Regions from separate parts of the Streptomyces sp. NPDC050508 genome, predicted to be linked through region 1. Evidence: riboswitches for the same ligand, from Rfam matches in the RefSeq annotation. Region 1 holds a riboswitch; the other holds the start of a gene.
The links. A riboswitch is a leader RNA that binds a small molecule or an ion and turns the genes downstream of it on or off. The one in region 1 is predicted to bind glycine.
Positions count from the first base shown of each region.

Region 2: another riboswitch for glycine. It lies ahead of gcvP (aminomethyl-transferring glycine dehydrogenase); the one in region 1 lies ahead of gcvT (glycine cleavage system aminomethyltransferase GcvT).

Region 1 is NZ_JBFAJJ010000006.1:356,840-361,046, reverse strand. It holds gene glyA (serine hydroxymethyltransferase) at 1-617, opposite strand, end outside; gene gcvH (glycine cleavage system protein GcvH) at 633-1,010, opposite strand; gene gcvT (glycine cleavage system aminomethyltransferase GcvT) at 1,140-2,297, opposite strand; glycine riboswitch at 2,439-2,538, opposite strand; gene AB0I69_RS19895 (AAA family ATPase) at 2,687-3,367, shown strand; gene AB0I69_RS19890 (enhanced serine sensitivity protein SseB) at 3,432-4,207, shown strand, end outside.
Region 2 is NZ_JBFAJJ010000042.1:9,099-13,305, forward strand. It holds gene AB0I69_RS48670 (DNA polymerase IV) at 1-1,232, shown strand, start outside; gene AB0I69_RS48675 (PRC-barrel domain-containing protein) at 1,471-1,842, opposite strand; glycine riboswitch at 1,957-2,052, shown strand; gene gcvP (aminomethyl-transferring glycine dehydrogenase) at 2,240-4,207, shown strand, end outside.

The DNA of each region.
Region 1 (4,207 bases):
GCGAAGTGCGCCATGTCGACCCACAGATAGGCCTCGACCTCGTCCGCGATCCGGCGGAACTCCGCGAAGTCCAGCTGGCGCGGGTACGCCGACCAGCCCGCGATGATCACCTTCGGGCGGTGCTCCTTGGCCAGCTTCTCGACCTCGGCCATGTCGACCAGGCCGGTCTGCGGATCGACGTGGTAGGCGACCACGTCGAACTGCTTGCCGGAGAAGTTCAGCCGCATCCCGTGGGTCAGGTGGCCGCCGTGCGCCAGGTCCAGGCCGAGGATGGTGTCGCCGGGCTGGGCCAGCGCGAACAGGGCGGCCTGGTTCGCGGAGGCGCCCGAGTGCGGCTGCACGTTGGCGTACTCGGCGCCGAACAGCTCCTTGACCCGGTCGATCGCGATCTGCTCGGCCACGTCGACGTGCTCGCAGCCGCCGTAGTAACGACGGCCCGGGTAGCCCTCGGCGTACTTGTTGGTGAGGACCGAGCCCTGCGCCTCCATGACCGCGACCGGAGCGAAGTTCTCCGAGGCGATCATCTCCAGCGTGGACTGCTGCCGGCGCAGCTCGGCGTCGACGGCCGCGGCGATGTCCGGGTCGAGCTCGTGCAGGGGCGTGTTCAGAACAGACATCAGGTGTACGACTCCTCAGCCGGCGGAAAACGCGGTGTACTCGTCGGCGGAGAGCAGGTCGCCCGGCTCCTCCGAGGCGCGCACCTTGAACAGCCAACCCCCCTCGAAGGGGGCCGAGTTCACCAGCGACGGGTCGTTCACCACGTCCTCGTTGATCTCGGTGACCTCGCCGCCGACGGGCGAGTACAGGTCGGACACCGACTTCGTCGACTCCAGCTCACCGCAGGACTCGCCCGCGATCACCGTGGAGCCGACCTCGGGGAGCTGGGCGTAGACGACATCGCCGAGCGCGTTGGCCGCGAACTCGGTGATGCCGACCGTCGAGACGCCGTCCTCGGCGACCGACAGCCACTCGTGCTCCTTGCTGTAGCGCAGCTGCTGGGGGTTGCTCATGGCCTGAATTCTCCTGTACGCGGGGGAGTGCTGATGAATGGGGTGAAAGAGGGGGACTGCGGAAGGCGTCGGCGAACGGGGCCGATGCGCCCGACGTCACCGACGAGGCTCTACGACGCTACGACGCCTTCACTTCTGGCGCTTGTAGAACGGCAGCGCCACGACCTCGTACGGCTCGTGACTGCCCCGGATGTCCACGCCGACACCGGCCGTACCCGGCGCCGAGTGCGCGGCGTCGACGTAGGCCATGGCGATCGGCTTGCCCAGCGTGGGGGAGGGGGCGCCGGAGGTGACCTCGCCGATCACCTTGCCGTCGGCGACCACGGAGTACCCGGCGCGCGGGACCCGGCGGCCCTCGGCGACGAGCCCGACGAGGACGCGCGGCGGCTGCGAGGCGGCGCGCTCGGCGGCTGCCTCCAGGGCCGTACGCCCGACGAAGTCGCCCTCCTTCTCGAACTTCACGACCCGGCCGAGCCCGGCGTCGAACGGGGTGAGGGAGGTCGACAGTTCGTGGCCGTACAGCGGCATGCCCGCCTCCAGACGCAGGGTGTCGCGGCAGGACAGCCCGCACGGGATCAGCCCGACCGACGCCCCGGCCTCGGTCAGCGCCAGCCACAGCTTCTCCGCGTCGGCGGGGGAGACGAACAGTTCGAAGCCGTCCTCGCCGGTGTAGCCGGTGCGGGCGATCAGCGCGGGGACGCCCGCGACTGTGCCGGGTAGACCGGCGTAGTACTTCAGGCCGTCGAGGTCGGCGATGGGGGCACCTCCCGGATCGAGCGAAGTCGAGACTCTGGGGGAGAGCGACTTGAGGATGCCGGGGGACTCGGGACCCTGGACGGCGAGCAGGGCGTACGCGTCACGGTCGTCGCGGACGACGGCGTCGAAGCCGGCGGCACGCTCCACCAACGAGTCCAGGACAACCTGGGCGTTGGACGCGTTGGCCACCACCATGTACTCGGTTTCCGCGAGCCGGTAGACGATCAGGTCGTCGAGGATGCCGCCGTCGGCCCGGCAGATCATCGTGTAGCGGGCGCGGCCGACGCCCACGGAGGCGATATTGCCGACGAGGGCGTAGTTGAGGAGTTGGGCGGCCTGCGGCCCGGTGACCGTGATCTCGCCCATGTGGGAGAGGTCGAAGAGGCCGGCCTTGGTGCGGACGGCGAGGTGCTCGTCGCGCTCGGAGCCGTAGCGCAGTGGCATGTCCCAGCCGGCGAAGTCGGTCATCGTCGCACCGAGCGAGCGGTGCAGCGCGTCGAGCGCGGTACGACGGGGGGCGTTACTGCTCATCGGTCGGTCTCCCAAGGCATGACGGCGAGGTCGTTCCTCCCCATCTGTCATCGGGACCTGAGAGGTTCGCCATGACCGCACGGGTCACGGGTTGCACCTTGGGTGGGACCGCCGGGCGGGCGGTCCGCTTTTCAGATGTGCCTCGCCCGCGCGGTAACTGGGCCTGAGAGATTCAAGGGAGGGACTTGCTCCTTCGGCGCCCCAGAAGACGTACGACTGGGGACTCTCCCGCGCGGATTCAAGCGGCCGGTATGCAGTTGGCGGGCACATCATCGCACAGCCTTTGTAACAGGCCTGTGGCCGGAACCGAACTGAACTGCGAGACACCGTGCATTACCTTCTCTTTACGTTCAGTGGGGAGAACCTTTCCTGACCCCGCAGGGAGGACGATCACGGTGACAAGGACCACGGTGTACGCCACGACCTCGGCCGTCGCGCTGCCCAGGCAGCCCGCGGCCCCGGCCCGGGAGGCGTGTCCGGTCCGGCCGGCACCGGTCGTCCGCGACCTGCGCGAGCGCGCCGGGCACAGTCCGCACGGTCTGCGCTTCGGCCCCCGCGACCTGGTCGTGGTCACCGGCCTGCCCGGCAGCGGCAAGTCCACGCTGATGCGCCGAGCGGTGGCGGGCAACGGCATCCGCGTCGACAGCCAGGACACCCGCGACCACTGGGACGCCCGGATGTCCGGCATTCTCCCGTACGCGATCTACCGCCCCCTGGTCCGGCTCGCGCACTACGCCGGACTGCACCGCACCCTGCGCTCCGCGTCCGGCGCCGTCGTGCACGACTGCGGCACCCAGTCCTGGGTGCGCGGCTGGCTGGCCCGCGCGGCCCGCCGTCGCGGCGGCACCCTGCACCTGGTGTTCCTCGACGTCAGCCCGGACACCGCGCTCGACGGCCAGCGCGAGCGCGGACGCGGAGTCTCGCGGTACGCGTTCCTGCGCCACCGCCGGGCAGCCGCCCGGCTGCTGCGCGCCGTGGAGCGCGGCGACCTGCCGCGGGGCGTCGGCTCGGCGGTCCTGTTGGACCGGGACGCGGCGGACGTGCTGCGCCGGATCGACTTCGCGGACTGAGCCGCTAGCCTTTTCAGCCACAGCAGGGTTACAGCAGGCGGTTTGACCAGCAGGCGGTAGGTAGATGGACTTCCCGGCGGACTTCCCCGGACAGGCGTACCCCCACCCCCATCCGCACGGCGGATGGCCCGGCAACGAGCTGGAGGAGGTGCTCTCGGTCTCCCTGGGCCTGCCCTCGGCCGGCGGCCGGATCATCGAGGTGCTCGGCCGCAGCTTCATCTGGATCCCGCTGCCCAGCGGCGGCGGCCCGATGAGTGGCCCACTGGACCTGCCCACGCTGGAGATCGACGGGCAGGCGTACGTCCCGGTCTTCAGCTCCGAGGAGCAGTTCCGCCAGGTCGTCGGCACGCATCTGTCGTTCACGATCGCGCCCGCGGTCGAGTTCGCCCGCGGGCTGCCCCCGCAGGTGGGCATCGCGGTGAACCCGGACGGCGTGGTCGGCGTACCCCTCCCGCCGCCTGCCGTGGCCGAGCTCTGCCGCATCGGCCGTACCGCCCTCGACGGTCCCACGAGCGGTGGCCGCGTCCGCCTCTTCGAGCCCGACTGGCAGGACGACCCGGTCGACTTCCTCGCCGCGGCCTCCGCGGAGTTCGCCGCCATCGGCGTGGTCGGCACGGCCCGCCGCTGCCTGGCCGCGATCGAGACGGCCGACCCGGTGATGTTCGTGGGCGTCGAACTGACCAACTGGGACGGCGACCTGAGAGCGGCCCCGATGGACGCCCTGGCCCGAGCGCTGGGACAGGTGACGGTGCAATGGCAGGTCAACCTGGTCCTCTTGGACGTAACGCAAGACCCGGTAGCGGACTGGATGAGGCAGACGGTACGTCCTTTCTATACACA
Region 2 (4,207 bases), on a different contig from region 1:
AGCCACTGAGCCTGGACGAGGCGTTCGTGGACCTGGAGGCCGGGGGAGCCGCCTGGGACGCCGATTCGGCGCAGTTGACCGGGGCGCGGCTGCGGGCCGACATACGGGCGGTCACGGGGCTCACGGGCTCGGTGGGCCTGGCCGCCTCCAAGATGATCGCGAAGATCGCCTCCGAGCGTGCCAAGCCCGACGGGCTGGTGCTGATCGAGCCAGGGACCGAGCGGGCCCTGCTCGGGCCGCTGTCCGTGCGCACGCTGCCGGGGGTCGGACCGGCGACGGGCGATCATCTGCGGCGGGCCGGGATCACCACGGTCGACGAGATCGCCGAGGCGGGCGAGGACGAACTCGTACGGCTGGTGGGCAAGGCCCACGGGCATGCGCTGTACGCCATGGCGCTGGCGCACGACGAACGGCCCGTGGTGGCCGAGCGGGAAACCAAGTCGGTGTCCGTCGAGGACACGTACGACGTGGACATCCATGACCGGATCCGGGTGGGGTTGGAAGTGCAGCGGCTCGCCGACCGGTGCGTGCGGCGGCTGCGGGCGGCCGGACTGTCGGGGCGGACCATCGTGCTGAAGGTCCGGCGGTACGACTTCTCCACGCTGACCCGCTCCGAGACGCTGCGTGGGCCCACCGACGACCCGGGGGTGGTGCGGGAGGCGGCGGCGCGGTTGCTGGACTCCGTGGACACCACGGGCGGGGTACGGCTGCTCGGGGTGGGTGTCTCCGGGCTGGCCGACTACACGCAGGAGGACCTGTTCGCGCAGGCGGCGGGGGAGCCTGACCTTCTTGAGGAGGAGCACACGGAGGTGGAGCGGGGCGAGGAGCCGGCAGCGCCCGTGGAGCGGCGCTGGCCCGCTGGGCACGATGTGCATCACGCAGGGTTCGGGCACGGGTGGGTGCAGGGGAGCGGGCTGGGGCGGGTCACCGTGCGGTTTGAGACGCCTGTGGATCCGGGGCCCGGACGGGTGCGGACGTTTCGGACCGACGATCCGGAGTTGGAGGCGGCGGAGCCGTTGCCGTTGGTGGCGCGGGGTTCGGGTGACTTGCCTGCGGTGCCGGTGCCGGTGGCGGTGCGAGGGCCCGTTGAGTGGCCCGGTGAGCCGTCGGCGTCGGTCGTGCGGAGTCCTGACGTGCCGCCCGCAGTGCCGGTGCCCTTGGAGAGCCGGGGATCCGTCGAGCCGTCTGTTGAGCCGCTGCCGGTTGTGGCGCCAGGCCCGGACGACTCGTAGGACGCGCCGCTGCTGTCGATTGGGCGGGGTTCCGGTGTCGGGCCTGTTGAGTCGCTGTCGTCGGGTGTGCCGAGCCTCGGCGATCCGCAGGCCCAGCTGCTGCCATCGGACGTGTGGTGTTCCGGCGTCACGCCTACCGAGCCGACGCCCTCGGCCGCGCCCGACCCCGGTAGCTCCTCCGTCGCGTCTCAGCCCCGGCGATTCGGAAGCCCGGCGACGACCCGGCCGTTGAAGCGGCTCAGGTATCGTCCGAGCCTGCCAGTTTGCCGAAGTTGTGGTCTGGGAGGGAAGGCGGTGGGGCCACGTCGAGGCCGTAGTGGTGGTAGAGCTGGAGTTCCTGGTCGGGGGAGAGGTGGCGGCCTACTCCGAAGTCGGGGGCGTCCTTGATCAGGGAGCGGTCGAAGGGGATGTGCAGGGTGCCCTCGATCAGTTCGCTGGGCTCCAGGGGGACGAAGGCGTCTCTGGAGAACAGGCCGGTGCGTATGGCCGCCCACTCCGGTTCGCCGGTCGCGTCGTCGAGGTAGACCTCGTCGATCGTGCCGATCTTGGTGCCGGTGCGGTCGAACGCCTTGCGGCCGATCAGGTTGCGCGGATCGATATCGGTCTGCACGGGCCCTCCTCCTGGTCGCAACTCATCCGTAGACACTACAAAAGAGCACATTCAGGCTCGTGGCCACTCGAAAGCTGGGCTCCAGCGCTCGCTGGTAGGCTGGCGAGCGGCTGCTGACCCCGCGCGGGAGAGTCCTCCAGACTTCATCGGAGGCGCCGAAGGAGCAAATCCTCCCCGGAATCTCTCAGGCTCACGTACCGCACGGACGAGGTCACTCTGGAAAGCAGGGCGCGTGTCGCCGACGGTGTCGGCGGTTTGCTCCCTCACCGACGGTGAAAGCCGGTGACCTTCGGGTGGCCGGTGAAGCTCTCAGGTTGAGATGACAGAGGGGGAGGCCGTCCGGCACCCCGCTGTCGTGGTGCCCTCGAAGGTCGTGTCCGACCAGGAGGCCTCCCTAATGACTGCCCCTCGCACTTCGCTCTCCGAGCTCGAACAGGGCATCCCGTTCGAGCAGCGTCACATCGGTCCCGACCAGGAGGCGCGGGCCAAGATGCTCGCGCAGGTCGGCTACGGCTCGCTCGACGAGCTCACGGCCGCCGCGGTTCCGGATGTGATCAAGAACGCCGACTCTCTGGACCTGCCTGGCGCCCGTACCGAGGCCGAAGTGCTGGCCGAGCTGCGTTCCCTGGCAGACCGCAACGAGGTCCTCGGTTCCATGATCGGGCTCGGGTACTACGGGACCTTCACCCCGCCCGTGATCCTGCGCAACGTGATGGAGAACCCGGCTTGGTACACGGCCTACACGCCGTATCAGCCGGAGATCTCCCAGGGGCGGCTCGAAGCCCTTCTCAACTTCCAGACGATGGTTGCCGATCTGACCGGACTGCCGACCTCCGGTGCCTCCCTGCTCGACGAGGGGACGGCCGCCGCGGAGGCGGTGGCGCTGTCTCGGCGTATGGGGAAGAACAAGAAGGGGCTCTTCCTGGTCGACGCGGACGCGTTGCCGCAGACCATCGCCGTGATCGAGACGCGTGCCGAGCCGGCCGGTGTCGAGGTCGTCGTCGCCGACCTCAGCGAGGGCATCCCGGCCGAGATCGCCGAGCGTGAGATCAACGGCGTGCTCGTGCAGTACCCGGGTGCCTCCGGTGCCGTACGCGACATCAAGCCGTTGATCGAGCAGGCGCACGCCCTCGGTGCGCTCGTCACCGTCGCCGCCGATCTGCTCGCGCTGGCGCTGTTGAAGTCGCCGGGTGAGTTGGGGGCGGACATCGCGGTCGGTACGACGCAGCGGTTCGGGGTGCCGATGGGCTTCGGCGGGCCGCACGCCGGATACATGGCCGTGCACGAGAAGTTCGCGCGCAGCCTGCCCGGGCGGCTCGTGGGCGTCTCCGTCGACGCCGACGGACACAAGGCCTACCGCCTCGCCCTCCAGACCCGCGAGCAGCACATCCGTCGCGAGAAGGCCACCAGCAACATCTGTACCGCGCAGGTGCTGCTTGCGGTGATGGCCGGCATGTACGCCGTCTACCACGGACCCGAGGGGCTCAAGGGCATCGCTCGGCGGACGCATCGGTACGCCACCATCCTTGCTGCGGGGCTGAAGTCCGGCGGCGTGGAGGTCGTGCACGGTGGTTACTTCGACACGCTGACCGTGCGCGTTCCGGGGCGGGCCGCCGAGGTCGTCGCCGCTGCCCGCGAGGACGGGGTCAACCTGCACCTCGTGGACGTCGACCAGGTGTCGATCGCCTGCGACGAGACCACCACGCGTGCCCAACTGGCCGCCGTATGGACCGCGTTCGGGGTGGAGGGTGATATCGAGGCACTCGATACGAGTGCCGATGACACGTTGCCCGCCGGGCTGCTGCGCACCGATGCCTATCTCACGCACCCTGTCTTCCGGGACCACCGTTCCGAGACCGCGATGCTGCGGTACCTGCGTCGGCTCGCCGACCGGGACTACGCGCTCGACCGCGGCATGATCCCGCTCGGCTCCTGCACCATGAAGCTCAACGCGACCACCGAGATGGAGCCGGTCACCTGGCCCGAGTTCGGGCAGCTGCACCCCTTCGCGCCCGCCGAGCAGGCGCAGGGATACCTCACGCTCATCCAGGAGTTGGAGGAGCGGCTCGCCGAGGTCACCGGGTACGACAAGGTGTCGTTGCAGCCCAACGCCGGTTCGCAGGGGGAGTTGGCCGGGCTGCTCGCCGTACGCGGGTATCACCGGGCCAATGGCGATGAGCAGCGGACCGTGTGTCTGATTCCGTCGTCCGCGCACGGCACCAATGCCGCGAGTGCCGTGATGGCCGGGATGAAGGTCGTCGTCGTGAAGACCGCCGAGGACGGTGAGATCGACGTCGAGGATCTGCGGGCCAAGATCGAGCAGTACCGCGACGAGTTGTCGGTGTTGATGATCACTTACCCGTCC